Linked DNA regions of Ancylobacter polymorphus. The protein of the gene in region 1 interacts with the protein of each later gene in a pairwise test. Links are inferred from orthologs where the notes say so. Each region holds a gene or a part of one and is shown in the gene's direction. Other genes may lie near its edges. The genes, in order: rplL, dnaE, parC and nikR.

Region 1 (4,424 bases):
GCGTGCGGCTGGAGAACCTGTATTGGCAGGTGCTGGAGGAGATTGCCCTGCGCGACGGCATGAGCCTCTCGCAGCTGCTCGCCAGGTTGCATGAGGAACTGACCTTCGCCCATGGCGGCGTGGAGAACTTCGCGTCCTTCCTGCGGGTGTGCTGCGGGCGCTATCTCGCGCTCCAAATGGAAGGCGACGTGCCGCGCGATCTCAGCCAGCCCATTCGCAGCCTTGATGCGGACGCGATCCTCGCTCGCGAAGCCCATCGCCGCCGGCGGACGCTGTCGTCGGCGGCGTAAGCCGGCTGAAGTGAGGTCGGCGGAAATGACGGCCGGGTTGCGTTCCGCGGGTTGATCCTGTATGGCAGGCCCCGCAAGCAGGAGGCTTCGGTCTCCGGCATGCATTCATGCGCGGGAGGCACGGCCGGTTCGCCAGCCAGCATTGTGAACGTGCCGCTACCGCGATCCTCCATTTACGCCGCACGCGATGAAGCCGTCGCGACGGCGTGCTTTGGCGTTTGCGACTGGCTGTCGCGCCGCCGAGGAGTTCACTATGGCGAAGAAGATCACCGGCTACATCAAGTTGCAGGTGCCCGCCGGCTCGGCCAACCCGGCCCCGCCGATCGGCCCGGCGCTCGGTCAGCGCGGCCTCAACATCATGGAATTCTGCAAGGCGTTCAACGCCCAGACCGGCCAGCTCGAAAAGGGCATGCCGATCCCGGTCGTGATCACCGCCTACCAGGATCGTTCCTTCACCTTCGAGCTGAAGACCCCCCCGGTTTCCTACTTCCTGAAAAAGGCCGCGGGCCTTGAGACCAAGAAGAAGCCCGGCTCCGGTTCCAAGACCCCGGGCAAGGGTGGCTTCGTCGGCAAGATCTCGCAGAACCAGATGCGCGAGATCGCCGAGAAGAAGATGAAGGACCTCAACTGCGATACCGTCGACGCGGCGGTGCGCATGATCGAGGGCTCCGCCCGTTCCATGGGCCTCGAAGTGGTGGGTTGAGCTGATGGCCAAGATTTCCAAGCGTGTTCGCGCCGTCCGCGAGGGCATTGATCCCGCCAAGCTGTATGGTCTCGATGAGGCGATCCAGCTGCTGAAGGATCGCGCCAACGCCAAGTTCGATGAGACCATCGAAGTGGCGATGAATCTCGGCGTCGATCCCCGCCATGCCGACCAGATGGTCCGTGGCGTGTGCAACCTGCCGAACGGCTCGGGCCGTACCGTGCGCGTCGCCGTGTTCGCCCGCGGCGCCAAGGCCGATGAGGCTAAGGCAGCCGGTGCCGACATCGTCGGTGCCGAGGATCTGCTCGAGACCATTCAGGGCGGCACGATCGATTTCGATCGCTGCATCGCCACCCCGGACCTGATGCCGCTCGTCGGCCGTCTCGGTAAGGTGCTCGGCCCGCGCGGCCTGATGCCGAACCCGAAGGTTGGCACCGTCACCATGGACGTGAAGGGCGCGGTCGAAGCCGCCAAGGGCGGCGCGGTCGAGTTCCGTGTCGAGAAGGCCGGCATTATCCATGCGGGCATCGGCAAGGCCTCGTTCCCGGTCGACAAGCTCGCCGAGAACATTCGCGCCTTCGCCGACGCCGTGGTCAAGGCCAAGCCGACCGGCGCCAAGGGCACCTATGTCCAGCGCGTCGCCGTCTCCTCGACCATGGGCCCCGGCCTGAAGGTCGAGCCGGCTTCGGTGCTGGTTGCGGGCTGATTGCTCCTGCGCGCGCATCACGGGGCCGGTCGCGGTCCCGTGATTGCGACGGTGTGGATTTGTCAAGCCCTCGGTGCTATCAGGGGTGACAAATCCCACGCGACTCACTATATGGGCGGTTTCGTTGCCGACATTGTCGGCCGCGTGCCGATGAAATTTCAGCTTTCGCCCGCTTAAAATCGGGCGGAGAGGCCGGCAGGGTTCGCCTTGCCGGCTTTATGTCCTGTCCGAGACTGCCGGTGCCCCTCGCTTGAGGTGGCTTAATCCCGCTTCGGGGCCAGCATAGACGGGGTTACGACCGATGCACGGTTCCGGTTCGCCGGGTCCTGGCTTTCGGCTCGAACCAGCGCCTTGGCCGGTTTTCCGGTCCCAGGGGACAGGATACCACCGCCACCGCTCCGCAAGGAGGGGTGGCAAGGCGCAAACCCGGCGGGGAAGTCACCCTTCCTCGCCACCGGAGAGCAAGTGAAGTGGATCGAGCACAAAAAGAAGAGCTCGTCACGTCGCTCACCGAGGTGTTCAACACCACCTCGGTTGTCGTCGTGGCCCACTATTCCGGCCTCACCGTCGCCCAGCTGCAGACCTTGCGTCGGCAGATGAAGGCGAATGGTGCGACCGTGAAGGTGGCGAAGAACCGCCTCGCCAAGATCGCTCTCGAAGGTTCGGACGTCGCACATGTCGGTTCCCTGCTGAAGGGTCCGACCATCATCGCTTATTCCAGCGATCCTGTTGCGGCTCCGAAGGTTGCCGTCGACTTCGCCAAGACGAACGACAAGTTCGTCATCCTCGGCGGAGCGTTCGGCACCACGGCCCTGAATGTGGATGGTGTGAAGGCTCTGGCCACCATGCCGTCCCTTGATGAACTGCGTGCGAAGCTGGTCGGCCTCATCCAGGCCCCGGCGACCAAGATCGCGCAGCTCAGCACCGCGCCGGCGGCCAAGCTCGCCCGCGTGTTTGCGGCCTATGCCAAAGAGAACGAAGCCGCGTGAGGCTTCCCGGTAATACTGGTTCGAACCGAAATCCAAGGACTTAAGTAAAATGGCTGATCTGTCGAAGCTCGTTGACGAGCTGTCCGCCCTGACCGTTCTCGAGGCCGCCGAGCTCGCGAAGCTCCTCGAAGAGAAGTGGGGCGTTTCCGCTGCCGCCGCCGTGGCGGTTGCTGCCGCTCCCGCTGGCGCCGCTGCGGCCCCGGTTGAAGAGCAGACCGAGTTCACCGTTGTCCTGGCCGCGGCCGGCGACAAGAAGATCGAGGTCATCAAGGAAGTCCGCGCCATCACCGGCCTGGGCCTCAAGGAAGCCAAGGACCTCGTCGAAGGCGCGCCCAAGCCGATCAAGGAAGGCGTGACCAAGGAAGAGGCCGAGAAGATCAAGGCCCAGGTCGAGAAGGCCGGCGCCAAGGTCGAGCTCAAGTGATCTTCTGATCATTTCGGGGCCGCCGGTTCGCCGGCGGCCTCTGCCTTCCCTGTGGAGGCGTGTCTATGGAAGCCCGACGGCTTCCCCGACGATCCGGAGCGGGTCGTCTGGCGAGCCGTCGGTTACGGAACGGCCGGAGGCAGGCACGCTGAGTGCCTCAACCTTGTCGGATTGTTTTGTGATCTTAAGCCTCCACGCAAGGCCACCGGCCCTCCCGCCGGGTTCGTGGATGGCGCTGACGGATACTCGGACGGAGCGAGGAGCGACATGGCGCAGACGTTCACCGGTCGTAAGCGGGTCCGCAAGTTTTTCGGCAAGATCCAGGAAGTGGCGGAGATGCCGAACCTCATCGAGGTTCAGAAGGCATCCTACGACCAGTTCCTGCAGATCGTTGAGCCGAAGGGCGGTCGCGCCGACGACGGCATTCAGGCGGTTTTCAAGTCGGTTTTCCCGATTTCGGACTTTTCGGGCGCTGCCATGCTCGAATTCGTCCGCTACGAATTCGAGCCGCCGAAGTACGACGTTGATGAGTGCCGCCAGCGCGGCATGACCTTCGCTGCGCCCCTGAAGGTGACGCTCCGCCTGATCGTTTTCGATGTCGATCCCGACACCGGCTCCAAGTCCGTCAAGGACATCAAGGAGCAGGACGTCTATATGGGCGACATCCCGCTGATGACGATGAACGGCACGTTCATCGTCAACGGGACCGAGCGCGTCATCGTCTCGCAGATGCACCGTTCGCCGGGCGTGTTCTTCGACCACGACAAGGGCAAGACGCACTCCAGCGGCAAGCTGCTGTTCGCTGCGCGCATCATCCCCTATCGCGGTTCCTGGCTCGACATCGAGTTCGACGCCAAGGACATCGTCTATGCGCGTATCGACCGCCGCCGCAAGATTCCGGTGACGAGCCTCCTCTTCGCCCTCGGTCTCGACGGCGAGGAGATCCTCAACACCTTCTATGAGACCATCACCTTCGCCCGCACGAAGGATGGCTGGCGCATGCCTTTCGATCCCAAGCGGATGAAGGGCTACAAGGCCGTGGCCGATCTCGTCGACGCCGATACCGGCGAAGTCGTCATCGAGGCCGGCAAGAAGGTGACGGTCCGTCAGGCCCGCCAGCTCGCCGAGAAGGGCCTCAAGGCGCTCAAGATCTCCGACGAAGAGATGGTTGGCCAGTATGTGGCCGAGGACATTGTCAACCCGACCTCGGGCGAGATCTATGTCGAAGCCGGTGAGGAAGTCACCGAGAAGATGCTGAAGCAGCTTGTCGAGCTTGGCTACGACGAGGTGCCGATCCTCGACATCGACCACG
Region 2 (5,711 bases), 510 kb from region 1 along the record:
TCTCCTGGCTGACCTCAACCGAGCTGTTCTCGCCGGAACTCTATTATCTCAGCCGCCTGCCGGCCGAGCTGAACGCCGGCGAAACCGCCACCGTGGTGCTGATGGCGCTCATCCTGTCCCTTCTCGCCCCGCTCTACCCGTCCTGGCGCGCCGCGCGCCTCGATCCGGTGGAAGCGCTGCGCTACGAATAGGAGGGCGCCATGTCGACCGCTCACCCCAAGGCCGCGCTGCGGCTTGAGAGCATCGAACGCCGCTATGCCCAGGGCGAGGGCACGCTGGAAATTCTGCGCGGTACCAATTTCACCGTGATGGAAGGCCAGTCCGTTGCGCTGGTCGCCCCTTCCGGCACCGGCAAGTCCACCCTGCTGCATATCGCCGGCCTGTTGGAACATCAGGACGCCGGCGAGGTGTTCATCGGCGATACCGGCACCGCCGGCCTGTCGGACGCCGAGCGCACCCGCATCCGCCGCGTCGATGTCGGCTTCGTCTACCAGTTCCACCATCTGCTGCCCGAATTCTCCGCGCAGGAGAATGTGATGCTGCCGCAGATGATCCGCGGCCTGCCGCGCCGGGAGGCGGCGCAGCGGGCGAAGGAACTGCTCAGCTATCTCGGCCTCGGCAAGCGGCTGGAACACCGGCCGGGCGAGCTTTCCGGCGGCGAGCAGCAGCGCGTCGCCATCGCCCGCGCCGTCGCCAACGCCCCGCGCGTGTTGCTGGCCGACGAGCCGACCGGCAATCTCGACCCGCACACCGCCGACCATGTGTTTCACGCGCTGTCGCAGCTGGTGGAGGCGACGGGGCTCGCGGCGGTCATCGCCACCCATAATCTCGACCTCGCCGACCGCATGCACCGCCGGGTGACGTTGCGCGAGGGGCAGGTGGTGGAACTCGCCTGAGGCGGGGGCACCCCAAGCGGGCAACGTAGCCCTGAGGCGCGCAACGTCATCGGTTACGCGCTACGTCATCCTGAGGTGCCCGGCAGCGCCGGGCCTCGAAGGATGAAGGCTTAGTGCAGCCTAATCGCCCAGCCCCGCATCACGTACGGCGATTCGGCGCGAGGGCGTCGGGGGCGTTTTCGTTTCGTCAACCATGAACGGGAACGAAAGAAGAACATGGCTTGATCATGTGGATTGCGGGCGTCATGTTCTCTCTATGTTCCAGGGAGGTCGACATGATCCGCGTTCTCGTACAGGAAGCCGCCGCTCTCGCGTCCATCGCACTGTTCGTCGCCATGATCGGCCTGTGGGCCGGGGTGATCACCGGGGTTTGAGGCGCGATTACCCGGTCGCGCCTGAGGACAGCGGGGAGGAGCCGCCCGCAAAGGTGGACGCCGCCGGCGGCGATGCCCACCATAGCGAGTTTCGAGTCGCAGGAGGGATGTGAGATGGCGCAAGCTGATGTCGGGTTCGTGCATCTGCATGTTCATTCCTCCTTCTCCCTGCTGGAAGGCGCGCTCAGCATCGGCAAGCTCGCCGATCTCGCCAAGAAGGACCGCCAGCCCGCCATCGCCCTCACCGACACCGGCAATCTGTTCGGCGCGCTGGAATTCTCGGAAAAGATGGCCGGCGCCGGCATCCAGCCGATTCTCGGCTGCGCCGTGGCGGTGGATTTTCCCGGCACGGCCCCCCGCGGCCCCGCCGGGCAGGAGCGCCCGCGCATCGTCCTGCTCGCGATGAACGAGGAGGGGTGGACGAACCTCATGGAGCTGGTGTCGCGCTCCTTCCTCGACACCGCCGCCGACGGCGCCCCCCACATCAAGGTGGACTGGCTGGAAGGCCGCGCCGCCGGTCTCATCGCTCTCACTGGCGGTCCCATCGGCCCCATCGACCGCGCTTTGGCGGCCGGCAGCGCCGACCATGCGGAACAGCGGCTGGCGACGCTCCACAGCCTGTTCGGCGACCGGCTTTACGTAGAAATTCAACGCCATGGCGTCGCCGAGGAGCGCCGGGTCGAGCCGGCGCTGATCGAACTCGCCTACCGCCTCGATTTGCCGCTGGTGGCGACCAACGAGCCGTTCTTCGCCGCCCAGGACGACTACGAGGCCCACGACGCATTGATTTGCATCGCCGAAGGCCGTCTCGTCGCCGAGCCCGACCGGCGCCAACTCACCCCCGAGCACCGGTTCCGCACCCGCGCGGAAATGGCGGACCTGTTCGCTGATCTCCCGGAAGCCCTTGCCAACACGGTGGAAATCGCCCAGCGCTGCGCCTATCGCCCGCGCACGGTGAAGCCCATTCTGCCGCGCTTCACTCTCGACCGCGACGAGGCGGAGGAGTTGCGGCTGCAGGCGGAAGAGGGGCTGCGCAATCGCCTGGCGATCCACGGGCCGACGGAAGGTCTGACGGTCGCGGATTATGAAGCGCGACTGGCTTTCGAGCTCGGTATCATCGAGCGGATGAAGTTTCCCGGCTACTTCCTCATCGTGTCGGACTTCATCAAATGGGCCAAGGCGCAGGGAATTCCGGTCGGTCCGGGCCGTGGCTCGGGCGCGGGCTCGCTGGTCGCCTATTCGCTGACCATCACCGATCTCGACCCGCTGCGCTTCGGCCTGCTGTTCGAACGCTTCCTCAATCCCGAACGCGTGTCGATGCCCGACTTCGACATCGACTTCTGCCAGGAGCGCCGCGACGAGGTGATCCGCTACGTCCAGCAGCGCTACGGCCGCGATCAGGTGGCGCAGATCATCACCTTCGGTACGTTGCAGGCGCGCGGCGTGCTGCGCGATGTCGGCCGGGTGCTGGAAATGCCCTATGGCCAGGTCGACAAGCTGTGCAAGCTGGTGCCGCAGAACCCGGCCAATCCGGTGACGCTGAAGCAGGCGATCACCGACGAGCCGCGCCTGCAGGGCGAAAGCGACTCCAACCCGGTGGTCAAGCGCGCCTTCGATATCGCCACCCGGCTGGAAGGGCTCAACCGCCACGCCTCGACCCATGCCGCTGGTATCGTCATAGGCGACCGGCCGCTGGCGCGACTGGTCCCGCTCTACCGAGACCCGCGCTCGGACATGCCGGTCACCCAGTATAACATGAAATGGGTGGAGCAAGCCGGGCTGGTGAAGTTCGACTTCCTCGGCCTCAAGACCCTCACCGTCCTGCAAACCGCCGTCCGTCTGGTCGCCCAGCGGGGAATCACCCTCGACCTGTCGACGATTCCGCTCGACGATAAAAAGACTTACGACATGCTGACGCGCGGCGAGACGGTCGGCGTGTTCCAGGTGGAAAGCGCCGGCATGCGGCGGGCGCTGGTCGACATGAAGCCGGACCGGCTGGAGGACATCATCGCCCTCGTCGCCCTGTACCGGCCGGGCCCGATGGCCAATATCCCGGTCTATTGCGCGGTGAAGAACGGGCAGGAAAAGGCGGCTTATGCGCATCCCGCGCTGGAAGCCAGCCTGAAGGAGACCTACGGCGTCATCATCTACCAGGAACAGGTGATGCAGATCGCGCAGACGCTCTCGGGCTATTCGCTGGGCGAAGCCGACCTGCTGCGCCGCGCCATGGGCAAGAAGATCCGCGCCGAAATGGACAAGCAGCGCGAGCGCTTCGTCAGTGGTGCGGTGGAGCGGGGCGTGCCGAAGGCGAAGGCGTCGGAGATTTTCGACCTGCTCGCCAAATTTGCCGATTACGGCTTTAACAAGAGCCACGCGGCCGCCTATGCGCTGGTGTCCTACCAGACCGCCTATATGAAGGCGAACTACCCGACCGAGTTCCTCGCCGCCTCCATGACGCTCGACATGGGCAATACCGACAAGCTCGCGGAATTCCGGCAGGAATCGCAGCGGCTCGGCATCGAGGTCGTGCCGCCCTCGGTGAATCACTCCGGGCGCGACTTCGCCGTGAAGGACGGACGCATTCTCTATGCGCTGGCGGCGATAAAGGGGGTCGGTGGGCACTCGGTCGACGCCATCGTCGAGGCGCGGGGCGCGCGCCCCTTCACCAGCCTCGCCGACTTCGCCTCGCGCATCAACGCCAAGGCGCTGAACAAGCGGACGATGGAAAGCCTGGTCAATGCCGGGGCGTTCGATGCGCTGGAGAAGAACCGCGCCCGGGCCTCGGCGGCGATCGACTGCATGCTCGCCCATGCGGCATCGGTCGGGGCTGAGGTGGCATCGGGGCAGGGCAATATGTTCGGCGGGCCGTCGGTCGCGGCGGAACTGCCGATTCCCAGCGCCGCGCCGTGGCTGCCGGCCGAGAAGCTCCAGCGCGAATACGACGCCATCGGCTTCTTCCTCACCGGCCACCCGCTGGACGATTACGGCAAGGCACTGGACCGGCTGCGGGTGCAGCGCTGGACCGATTTCACGCGTTCGGTGCGGGCCGGCTCCATGGCCGGGCGCCTTGCTGCCACGGTGGTAAGCCGGCAGGAGCGCCGGACCAAGACCGGCAACAAGATGGGCATTGTCGGCCTTTCCGACCCTTCCGGGCAGTTCGAAGCGGTGCTGTTCTCTGAAGCGCTGGCGCAGTACCGGGAGTTGCTTGAGCCGGGCAAGGCCGTGCTGCTGCAGGTGTCGGCGGAACTGCAGGGCGAGGATGTGCGCGCGCGTATCCAGACCGTGGAGCCGCTCGACCAGGCGGCCTCGAAAATGCAGAAGGGGATGCGCGTTTTCCTGCGCTCGCCCGAGCCTCTGGAAAGCGTCGCCACCCGGCTCGGTTCGCTTGGCGGCGGCCGAGGGGATGGCGAGGTATCGCTGGTGCTTCTGCTCGGTGAGCGCGGCGATACGGAGGTGGAGGTGAAGCTCCCCGGCCGCTTCAGCCTGTCGCCGCAGATCGCCGGCGCTCTGAAGGCGGTGCCCGGTGTCGAAATGGTCGAGATGGCGTAACGCCGCCGCGCCGGCGCCGGTAAGACGCCTGCATCGGCAAGCGGGCCCCGGTCAGCGCTCCCTATAGTTCCGCCTCCCGATCGCCGCTGGCTGTGGCGCGCCGAACCGTGCCCGCATCGGCCGACCTGCAATTCAGAGTCTGATCCCGGTTGTACTCAACCTTAATGACGTGCGACGCCGCGTCGGGAACGTCTGAGGTACGATGTTTCAGAGCGTGATGCGGTATGTCTGTGTGTTTCTGAACAAATACGCAGATTTTATTCGGTTATTGCGTTTGATTTTTTCTTGATATTTGCGGCGAGCATGCCTTTTTTACCGCGCAGCACAAGGGAAGGTGTTTGGGGCGGTGGTATTTGAGGGTTCAACGACACGTCGGGCGATTTTGATCCTGGGCATGCACCGCAGCGGTACGTCGGCGCTCACGCGGACGGTCAATCTGCTGGGGGCGGCCACGCCGCAGACGTTAATGGGTGCCACCTCGAACAATCTTCGCGGCCACTGGGAATCCAAGCCTATCGTCGATCTCAACGACGAGATCCTCGCCGCGTGCGGGCACCGCTGGTATTCGCGCAAGCGGATCACGGTCTGTCCGAGCGATGTCGTGCGGGCGCGGGGCATGTGGTCCCGTCTGCGCGACACGCTGGAAAGCGAGTTCGGCGGTGCCTCGACGGTGGTGCTGAAGGACCCGCGCATCAGCCGGCTGGTTCCGCTTTATCGGGAAGTCCTCGACGAATTGGGCTACGCGACTGAGGCCGTTCTCACCCTGCGCAACCCGCTGGAGGTCGCGCAATCGCTGGCGCGGCGCGACCAGATGGAGCCGCGGAGGGCGATCGGGGTGTGGATGCGCTACACGCTCGATGCCGAGCGGGGCACGCGCGGCCTGCCCCGGGCA
Region 3 (4,713 bases), 220 kb from region 1 along the record:
GCGGCCGCGCGCGATCCTGCTCAACAAGATCGACCTGGTGAAGCGCGAGAACCTGCTCGAACTCGCTGCCAAGGTCGCCGAACTCATCAGTTTCGACCGGCTGTTCATGGTCTCCGCGCTGGCCGGCGACGGGCTGAAGGAACTGCGGCAGTGGCTGGCGCAACTCTTGCCGCTCGGCCCCTGGCTCTACCCGGAGGACCAGATTTCCGACGCGCCGATGCGCTCGCTCGCGGCCGAGATCACCCGCGAGAAGCTGTTCCACCGGCTGCATGAGGAACTGCCCTACCGCTCCACTGTCGAGACGGACTCCTGGCAGGAGCGCAAGGACGGCTCGGTACGCATCGAGCAGACCATTTTCGTCGAGCGCGAAAGCCAGCGGAAGATCGTGCTCGGCAAGTCCGGCGAGACCATCAAGGCGATCTCCATGGCCGCGCGCAAGGAACTGACCGAGATCGTCGAGGCGCCGGTGCATCTGTTCCTGTTCGTCAAGGTGCGCGAGAACTGGGCCGACGATCCCGCCCGCTACCGTGAGATGGGGCTGGAATTCCCGCAGGAGTGAGGCTGCCCGATGGAGTGGTCCGACGAGGGCATCATTCTCGGCGTGCGGCGGCACGGCGAGGCCAATGCCATCGTCGAACTGATGACCGCCGCCCATGGCCGGCATCTCGGCCTGGTGCGCGGCGGCGGGTCGCGGCGGCAGGCGGCGGCGCTGCAGCCGGGCAACGAGGTGCGGGCCAATTGGCACGCCCGGCTCGACGAGCATCTCGGCACCTTCGCGCTGGAAGTCACCGCCGCGCATGCCGGCAGGTTGATGGGCAGGGCTCATTCCGCCTTTGCCCTTAGCCACATCGGCAGTCTTGTTCGCCTTCTGCCCGAACGCGATCCGCACCCGGCGCTGCACGCCATGCTCGCCACCATGGTCGCCCATCTCGACCATGAGCGGCTCACCGGCATGATGATCGCCCGCTTCGAGCTGAACATGCTGGCCGAACTCGGCTTCGGTCTCGATCTTGAGCGCTGCGCCGCCACCGGCGGGCGCAACGACCTGCTCTATGTCTCGCCGAAATCCGGTCGCGCCGTGAGCCGGGACGCCGGCGCGCCCTGGCAGGCGCAGCTTTTCACCTTGCCCTATTTCCTCATCGCCGAGGTCGCCGAACCGCCGCTGCCGGAGGATGTGGAGGCGGCCTTCGCGCTCACCGGCCATTTCCTCGCCCGCCGTGTGTTCGACCCGCGCGGCCTGCCGCTGCCCGATGCCCGCGCCTCGCTGCTCGCGGCGCTGAAACGGCCCGGTGGATAGCTTTCCGGCCGCGCGTTCGCGTCTTGTTCCCGCCTGCGCTTCGCGCTAGCAAGGGGCATGGGTGAGCCACCGATTCCGACCGATGATGGCACGATCGAGCCGATCGGGCTGAAGGCGGCGCTTGAAGAGCGCTACCTCGCCTATGCGCTGTCGACCATCATGCACCGCGCCCTGCCGGATGCGCGCGACGGGCTGAAGCCCGTGCATCGCCGCATTCTCTATGGCATGCGCCTGTTGCGGCTTGACCCCGGCGGCGGCTTCCGCAAGAGCGCGAAGATCGTCGGCGACGTGATGGGCTCGTTCCACCCGCACGGCAATGCGGCGATCTACGACGCCATGGTGCGCCTCGCCCAGGACTTCTCTCAGCGCTACCCGCTGGTCGACGGGCAGGGCAATTTCGGCAATATCGATGGCGACAACGCCGCCGCCGAGCGCTACACCGAAGCCCGGCTGACCGAAGTGGCGCGGCTGATCCTCGATGGCATCGACGAGGACGCGGTCGATTTCCGCCCCAACTATGACGGCACGACGGAAGAGCCCGTCGTCATGCCGGGCGCCTTTCCCAATCTGCTGGCCAATGGCTCCACCGGCATCGCGGTGGGCATGGCGACCTCGATCCCGCCGCACAATGCGGCTGAGTTGATCGACGCCAGCCTGCACCTGATCCAGAATCCGAACGCCACCACGGACGACCTGCTGAAATTCGTCCAGGGCCCGGATTTTCCCACCGGTGGCGTCATCATCGAATCGCCGTCTTCCATGGCCGACGCCTACGCCACCGGTCGCGGCGGCTTCCGGCTGCGGGCGCGCTGGGAGAAGGAAGAGACCGGGCGCGGCACCTATGTCGTCGTCGTCACCGAGATTCCCTATGGCGTGCCGAAGTCGCGCCTGGTGGAGAAGATCGCCGACCTGCTGAACGAGAAGAAGCTGCCGCTTCTCGCCGATGTGCGCGACGAGAGCGCGGAGGATGTGCGCCTCGTGCTGGAGCCGCGCGCGCGGAATGTCGACGCCGAACTGCTGATGGAAAGCCTGTTCCGCGTCACCGAGCTGGAGACGCGTTTCCCGCTTAACATGAACGTCCTGGTCGGCGGGCAGGTGCCGAAGGTGGTGAGCCTCGTCGAGGCGCTGCGCGAATGGGTTGACCATCGCCGCGAGGTGCTGCTGCGCCGCTCCCGGCACCGCCTCGCGGAGATTGAGCACCGACTGGAAGTGCTGGGTGGCTACCTCATCGCCTATCTCAATCTCGATGAGGTGATCCGTATCATCCGCGAGGAGGATGAGCCCAAGCCCGCGCTGATGGCACGGTTCGCGCTGACCGATGTGCAGGCCGAGGCTATCCTCAACATGCGCCTGCGCTCCTTGCGCAAGCTCGAAGAATTCGAGATCCGCAAGGAGCATGACGCCCTGTCCAAGGAGAAGGACGGGCTGGAGAAACTGCTCGGCTCGGAAGCGCGCCAGTGGAAGGCGGTTGCCGGCCAGCTCGCGGAGACGCGCAAGCGCTTCGCGCCCGACACTCCGCTCGGACGCCGCCGCACCACCTTCGGCGAGGCGTCCGCGCACAAGGCGGATGCGGTGATCGAGGCGCTGGTGGAGCGCGAGCCGATCACCGTCGTGGTGTCGGAGAAGGGCTGGATCCGCGCGCTGAAGGGCCATGTGGCCGATCTCTCCTCGCTTGTCTTCAAGGGCGATGACCGGCTGAAGATCAGCTTCTTCACCGAGACGACGGCGAAGCTGCTGGTGTTCGCCACCAATGGCCGCTTCTACACGCTCGATGCGTCGAAGCTGCCGGGTGGGCGCGGCCATGGCGAGCCGCTGCGGCTGTCCATCGAGCTGGAGCAGGAGGCGGATATCCTCCACGTGCTGCCTTATGTCGGCGGGCGGCGCCTGCTGGTCGCGGCGAAGGAGGGGCGCGGCTTCCTGGTGTCCGAGGATGACTGCCTCGCCAATACCCGCAAGGGCAAGCAGGTGCTGGGCGTCGATGCGCAGGAGGCGGCCAAGGTCGTGGTGGCGACGGGCGACAGCGTCGCGGTCATCGGCGAGAACCGCAAGCTGCTGGTATTCCCGCTCACCCAGATCCCGGAAATGACCCGTGGACGCGGCGTGCGGCTGCAGCGCTACAAGGACGGCGCGATGAGCGACGTGAAGGTCTTCGCCGCCGCCGAGGGTCTCACCTGGACCGACACGTCCGGCCGTACCTGGACCGTGACCGATCTCACGGAATGGCGCGGCGAGCGCGCCGGGGCCGGCCGCCTGCCGCCCAAGGGTTTCCCCCGCAACAACAAGTTCGGCTGAGGCGGCTCGGAAGCGGCACCCGTCGCCAACCGGTAAGAACAAGTGCGGATAGTGCCCTCTCCCTGTGGGGAGAGGGCTTCAGTCCAACGGCAGGGCTCGGTTCACGAACCGATGACGCCGCCATCCTTCTTGGTGATCACCACCACGGCCGGTCGCACCGGCATGTCGTCCTTGAAGTCCGGCCAGCGGGTGGAGAGGTCCTCGTAATAGGACGGCCGGCCGAACGGCGCCCAGTCGGTGCCGCCATCGCCGGGGTGCTGCACGGCGACGAAGGCGGTGCGGTCATCCGGGGTGAACAGCGGGCCGCACAGCTCCGCGCCCACTGGCACGCGGAAGAACAGCTTGGAGGTCGCGCGCGCGCCACCTTCCGTGTCTACCGCCCATAGACCATCCGTGCGGCCGGTGTCCTTCGGGCTATTACCGTCGGTCGCCACCCAGAGCCGGCCGGCGGAATCGACCGCGCAATTATCCGGCATGCCGAACCAGCCATTGCGGGTGGTGTCGGTGGAGAAGGACGCGCCGACCGAGGCGACCGAGGGGTCGCCGCATTTCAGCAGCACTTCCCAGCGGCCCTTGGTGGCGGCGAAGTCGCCATCCGCCTCGGCGATCTCGATGATGTGGCCGAAGGCGTTCTTGGCGCGGGGATTGGCCGCGTCGACCTGCTCGTCCTTGCGGCGGGTATTGTTGGTCAGCATCACATAGACCTTGCCGTTGACGCCGTTCGGCTGGACGTCTTCGGGGCGGTCCATCTTGGTGGCGCCGAGCAGATCGGCGGCGCGGCGGGTCTCGATCAGCACATCGGCCTGGCTGGCGAAGCCGTTGGCGGCGGTCAGCGGGCCTTGCCCGAACACCAGCGGCATCCATTCCAGCGCGCCGTCGGCGTCGAACTTGGCGACATAGAGCGTGCCGGAATCCAGCAGGTCCATATTGGCGGCGCGGTCATTCGGGTTGAACGTGCCTGAAGTGACGAACTTGTAGACATAGTCGAAGCGCTCATCGTCGCCGAGATAGAACACGACGCGCCCGTCCTTCGCCACGATGGACTCGGCGCCTTCATGCTTGAAGCGGCCGAGCGCGGTGCGTTTCTTCGGCACGGAAGTGGGGTCGTTCACATCGACTTCGAC
Region 4 (4,696 bases), 440 kb from region 1 along the record:
CGACAAGGACAAGCACCGAGGCCGACACCTTGGCGGCGATCAGCGCCGCCCGCGCCACGCCCTCAACGCTCGCGGTGAGCGGGCCGAGCGCAAACAGCGGCTGTCCCGGCAGGGTGAACGGCAAGGTGGCGAAGAGCAGCAGCAGGAAGCCCTCCACATGCAGCAGGCGCCGCCACAGCTTCGCCTCCGGCCGGGAAAAGGCCACCGCCAGCGCGACACAGCCCAGCGCCGCCAGCGCGACGGGAAGCCGGTGCAATTGCGACAGGCAGGCAATGAGGACGAAGGCGCCGACGAGGCGCAGGCGCAGATCGCCGGTCGCGGCGGCGTCGGTCTTCATGTGCGCCGCCCCTTCGCCCACAGCGCCATGCCGGCGAGGCCGAGGATGAGGAAGATGCCGGACATCACATCGGCGAGGCGCAGGCGGTCGTCCATCTGCTCGATCCGCTCCATCAGCGGCGTCACCTGCCGCTGCACCGCCGCTTCGACCAGCGCGGCCAGCCGCGCGTCGCCCGGCGCTTCCACCGCCGGTGCAGCACCGTCCGCAAGCGGGGGCAGCAGGGCGGCCGCGCCACCGAAACGCGACGCCGGCAGCGTCGCGGCCGCGACATGGCCCTCGCGCGTGTCGACCGTCACCGTGGCATCAACGGGCGGCTGCGGCACGGGGAAGGCGAAGCGCCCCTCCCCGTCCGTCGTCCCGGAGTCGAGCGCGGTCCCGGCGGGGTCCTTCGCCGTCCACACCGCCCCGGCCGCGCGGCCGCCGCCGATGAAGAAGGCGTAGCCCGTCACCTCCGCGCCTTCCACCGTGGCGAAGACCTTCAGCTTGTGCGCCTGCGCCGGGCCGGCGAAGGCCAGTGCCAGCAGGAGCGGCAGCAGCAGCCGGATCATGACGTGACGGGCCTCAAGGCCTCGGGCTGCACGCGGGCGAGGAAGGACACCACCGCGCCGGTGACGAAGGCTTCCACAAGTGCGAGCGGCAGATAGGTGGCGATGACCACGCGCGACGCCGGGGCGAAATCGCTCGACGACAGCCACAGCGCCAGCGCCACCATGGCCCCCGTGCCGAGCACCGCCAGCGCCCCCGCCGCCGCCCCGGCGGCGAAACGCAGTGAGGGGCGCGGCGTGGAACGGATCACCGGCCCCAGCGCCATGCCGCACAGCACGCCCGGCAGCGCGATGTTCACCGTGTTCACCCCCAGCGTGGTCAGCCCCCCGAAGCCGAACAGCAGCGTCTGCAACAACAGGGCCACCAGCACGGCGAGAAAGGTGGCGGGCCCCAGCATCACCCCCATCAGCCCAGCCAGCAGCAGATGCACGCTCGACGGCCCCACCGGCACCGCGACCAGCGAGCCCGCAAAGAACGCGGCGGCCAGAAGCGCGGTGCGCGGGATCATCCGCTCATCGAGCCACCGCAGCCCCAGCGCCACGCCGCCGGCGGCGAGGAGACCGCCGCCGATGAGCACGGGCGCGGAAAGCAGGCCGTCGGGAATGTGGGCCATACGGCTACTTTCTGACCATATCGGTCGCCTTCACCCAGATCAGCGCGCCCTCTTCCACCGGAACCTCCTTGCCCTCGGGCGAGGTCATCGGCGTGTCGCCTTCCAGAAGCGCGGCGAAGCCCCACCAGCCCGCGCGCGGCATGGCATAGGTGAAGGTGCCATTGGCGTCGGCCTTGATCACCTGCGTCACGAAGGCGTCGTTGGGCGGCGTCACCGTGCCGTCATTGATGAACTCGACCTCGACTTCGGCGAAGGGCACCGGCTTGCCGCCCTTCAGCACCACGCCGGTGAAGACATTGCCGGTCCACAACCCGGTCGGTCGGGTCAGCGGCTGGATTTCCACCGGCAGGCCCACCAACGCGTCCCAGCCCTCGCCGGAGGCATAGGAATCCACCGTCACCTTGGCGTAATGGACGATGTACTTGCCCTCGGAAGGCTCCCAATAGGGCTGCGGCTCGACATAGAAGATCGCCGCGCCGGGCTCCTTCATGTCGTAGCTCAGCGTCCAGGCGCTCTTGCCGTCCACCGGTTTCTCGGTGATCCGCCCGAGAAGATCGGTCGCCTTGCCGCCGGCCAGCACACCCATCTTTGCCGGCTTCTTCATCTCCATGACCGGCGCACCCTCGACCGGATGGGTAAACACCATCTCCACGCTCACCGCGCCGCCCTCGGGCAGCACGTCGGCAGAGGGGATGATCTCCTGGAAATGCGCCAACGCCGGCACCGCCATCAACGGCAGGGCGAACACAGCGGCAATGAGGCCGGAACGGTGGGGGGCGGACACGCGGCACCTCCTGTATGAATAACGGGATAAAAAATCATACATCCGTAACGATGCGCGACAAGCACAAAAAGTAGGCAAAAGCTAAAAAGTCTTGCGGAAATCAAGGTGATAACCTAGTTTCCATCCCACCGGGAGGGGCGCTTCCATGCAGCGGATCACCATCGCCATCGACGACGATCTGGCCGCGCAGCTGGATGCGTTCATCGAGCGGAGCGGCGCGGCAAGCCGCTCGGAGGCCATACGCGACATGGTACGGCGCGGCCTTTCCGCCCGGCCGGACGGGCCGGACGGCGCCGCCTGTTTCGGCGTCATCAGTTGCACCATCGACCAGTCGGTGCGCAACCTCGCCGCGCGCGTGCCGCAGGGGCGGCTGGAGCGGCACGACCAGACGGTGGCCGCCCTTTCCGTGCCGCTCGACCACACCACCTCGGTGGATGTCACGGTCATGCGCGGCGAGGTCGGCGACATCGCGGCCTATGCGCAGGCGCTGTTTCTGGAAAGGGGCGTGATGCATGGCGCGCTCAGCCTCATCCCGGTGGCGCAGGACGAGTCCCACCATGTCCACAACCACGGCTCCCCGCACGCCCACACCCATGTGCGGGTGAAAAGCGGGTTCTAGATGTGAGAAAGGCGCGCCCTCGCGAGCGCGCCTTCCACGGACGATAACGGGCCGTCGCGTCAGTTTCGTATCGCGCGGACCAGCCCGATCAGGATGCACGCCCCGAGCACGCCGGCGACGAGATAGCCGATCCAGCCGCCGAAGCCGACGCCGATCAGGCCGAACAGGAAGCTCGCCACCGCCGCGCCGATGATGCCGAGCACGATGTTCATGAAGATACCAGTGCCGGTCTTCATGATGGCGGAAGCAATCCACCCCGCCAGACCGCCGATGATGATGGCGGCGATCCAGCCAATCTGTGCGTCTTCCATGCGATTTCTCCCAGAACCCCGGTTGGAAACGCTGAGAAAACGCCTGGGCCGGCGGGCCGTTCCCGGCGTGGCGCGGCCGGCGCCGGTATTTTTAGCGCAGGCGTCACTCCGCGGCCGCGGCCCGCGCCTTGGCGCCGACCGCGCGGCCGGCCTCGGCGGGCCGGGGCAGCCCGGCATGGGCGGTGGCGAGCGCGTTCAGCTTGGTGAGGATTGACGCTGGCGCCGGGCAGGCGCGGCCGGCCTTGCTGTCGACATGCAGCAGCATGTGTTCGCCGGTGGCGACTTCGCGGCGCTCCGGGCCGGCGAACAGCCGGTGGAAGACATGCAGGCGCTTCTCGTCGGCGCCGAGGATCTGCGTCGTGCACAAAAGCGCCTCGCCCAGCTTCGCCTCGTCGAGATGCCGCAGATGGGTTTCCACCGTGTAGTAGCTGTGCCCGCCCTCGACATAGGCGAGATCGACGCCGATCAGCCGCAGCAACGCGTCCGTCGTGTCGCCGAAGACGTGGAGATAGCGGAACTCGGTCATGTGGCCATTATAATCGAGCCAGGCCGGCGAAACGCGGGTCTCCAGCAGTTCGAGCGGTGCGGCACTGTCGACGGCAACGGGCGGCGTGCCCGCCTGCGCCCATAGACGTTGCTCAAAGTCCTTCAGCAGTTGCCCCGCACCCCAGCCCTCCCCGCCCCGGCTGGCCTTCAGCGCCTGCACGATGCCGACAAGGTTCTCGTCGCGGATGCGCTCCAGCTCGCGAATGGAGAGGCCGCCCGCCTGCGCGTCGGACTGCGCGCCGATCTTCTCGACCAGCGCCTCGTCGAGATCGACCACATCGGTCAGCTTGGTCCACGGCCATTGCAGGCAGGGGCCGAACTGGGCGAGGAAATGGCGCATGCCGGCCTCGCCGCCGGCGATGCGGTAGGTCTGGAACAGGCCCATCTGCGCCCAGCGCAGGCCGAAGGAATAGCGGATTACATCATCCAGCGTCTCGACATCGCAGATGTCGTCCTTGATCAGCCACAGCGCCTCGCGCCACAGCGCCTCTAGCAGCCGGTCGCCGACAAAGGCCTCGATCTCGCGGGCGATCACCACGCCCTTCATGCCGATGGCGTCGAGAACGGCCTTCGCCCGCTCGATCGTTTCCGGCGCGGTGTCCACGCCGCCGACGATCTCCACCAGCGGCAGCAGATAGACCGGGTTGTAGGGGTGGGCGACGAAGAGCCGTTCGGGATGGGACAGCCCCGCCTGAAGCTCGCTTGGCTTGAGGCCGGAAGTGGAGGAGCCGATGAGCGCGCCGGCGGGCGCGGCGGCGTCGATTTCCGCCAGCACGCGACGCTTGAGATCGAGCCGCTCGGGCACGCTCTCCTGCACCCATTCCGCCCCCGCCACCGCCTCGGCGAGGCTGGCGCAGAAGGTGAGCGTGCCACGCTTGGGCAGCGGCGCGCCGGTGAGCCGGCCATAGGCGCGCTCGGCATTGGCCAGCACCTCGGCGAC

Evidence for each region.
Region 2: the proteins of rplL (region 1) and dnaE interact in binary tests that used the Escherichia coli proteins (3 or more experiments, as listed by UniProt). The link is inferred for Ancylobacter polymorphus from one-to-one orthologs.
Region 3: the proteins of rplL (region 1) and parC interact in binary tests that used the Escherichia coli proteins (3 or more experiments, as listed by UniProt). The link is inferred for Ancylobacter polymorphus from one-to-one orthologs.
Region 4: the proteins of rplL (region 1) and nikR interact in binary tests that used the Escherichia coli proteins (3 or more experiments, as listed by UniProt). The link is inferred for Ancylobacter polymorphus from one-to-one orthologs.

Annotation. Positions count from the first base shown.
Region 1 is NZ_CP083239.1:3,681,812-3,686,235, reverse strand. Bases 1,730-4,424 are described here. They hold rplL (50S ribosomal protein L7/L12), read left to right. Parts: upstream 1,730-2,737; coding sequence 2,738-3,112; downstream 3,113-4,424. Other genes in these bases: rpoB (DNA-directed RNA polymerase subunit beta), read left to right, coding at 3,380-4,424; rplJ (50S ribosomal protein L10), read left to right, coding at 2,170-2,688. Also shown: K9D25_RS17715 (ribbon-helix-helix domain-containing protein), read left to right, coding at 1-290; rplK (50S ribosomal protein L11), read left to right, coding at 544-993; rplA (50S ribosomal protein L1), read left to right, coding at 998-1,699. UniProt on the Escherichia coli protein: The binding site for several of the GTPase factors involved in protein synthesis (IF-2, EF-Tu, EF-G and RF3). Is thus essential for accurate translation.
Region 2 is NZ_CP083239.1:3,166,680-3,172,390, forward strand. The notes cover bases 1,038-5,019. They hold dnaE (DNA polymerase III subunit alpha), read left to right. Parts: upstream 1,038-1,384; coding sequence 1,385-4,819; downstream 4,820-5,019. Outside these bases: K9D25_RS14950 (lipoprotein-releasing ABC transporter permease subunit), read left to right, coding at 1-191; K9D25_RS14955 (ABC transporter ATP-binding protein), read left to right, coding at 201-896; K9D25_RS14965 (sulfotransferase family protein), read left to right, coding at 5,214-5,711. UniProt on the Escherichia coli protein: DNA polymerase III is a complex, multichain enzyme responsible for most of the replicative synthesis in bacteria. This DNA polymerase also exhibits 3' to 5' exonuclease activity. The alpha chain is the DNA polymerase catalytic subunit.
Region 3 is NZ_CP083239.1:3,460,377-3,465,089, reverse strand. Bases 988-3,971 are described here. They hold parC (DNA topoisomerase IV subunit A), read left to right. Parts: upstream 988-1,354; coding sequence 1,355-3,589; downstream 3,590-3,971. Other genes in these bases: K9D25_RS16455 (PhoX family protein), read right to left, coding at 3,691-3,971; recO (DNA repair protein RecO), read left to right, coding at 988-1,297. In the rest of the region: GTPase Era, read left to right, coding at 1-559; more of recO, read left to right, coding at 569-987; more of K9D25_RS16455, read right to left, coding at 3,972-4,713. UniProt on the Escherichia coli protein: Topoisomerase IV is essential for chromosome segregation; it is the principal protein responsible for decatenating newly replicated chromosomes. It relaxes supercoiled DNA.
Region 4 is NZ_CP083239.1:4,124,296-4,128,991, forward strand. What follows is about bases 1,196-4,162. They hold nikR (nickel-responsive transcriptional regulator NikR), read left to right. Parts: upstream 1,196-2,425; coding sequence 2,426-2,899; downstream 2,900-4,162. Other genes in these bases: cbiM (cobalt transporter CbiM), read right to left, coding at 1,196-1,496; K9D25_RS19705 (DUF4198 domain-containing protein), read right to left, coding at 1,501-2,226; K9D25_RS19715 (GlsB/YeaQ/YmgE family stress response membrane protein), read right to left, coding at 2,959-3,210; K9D25_RS19720 (carnitine 3-dehydrogenase), read right to left, coding at 3,314-4,162. Outside these bases: cobalt ECF transporter T component CbiQ, read right to left, coding at 1-337; K9D25_RS19695 (cobalamin biosynthesis protein CbiL), read right to left, coding at 334-885; more of cbiM, read right to left, coding at 882-1,195; more of K9D25_RS19720, read right to left, coding at 4,163-4,696. UniProt on the Escherichia coli protein: Transcriptional repressor of the nikABCDE operon. Is active in the presence of excessive concentrations of intracellular nickel.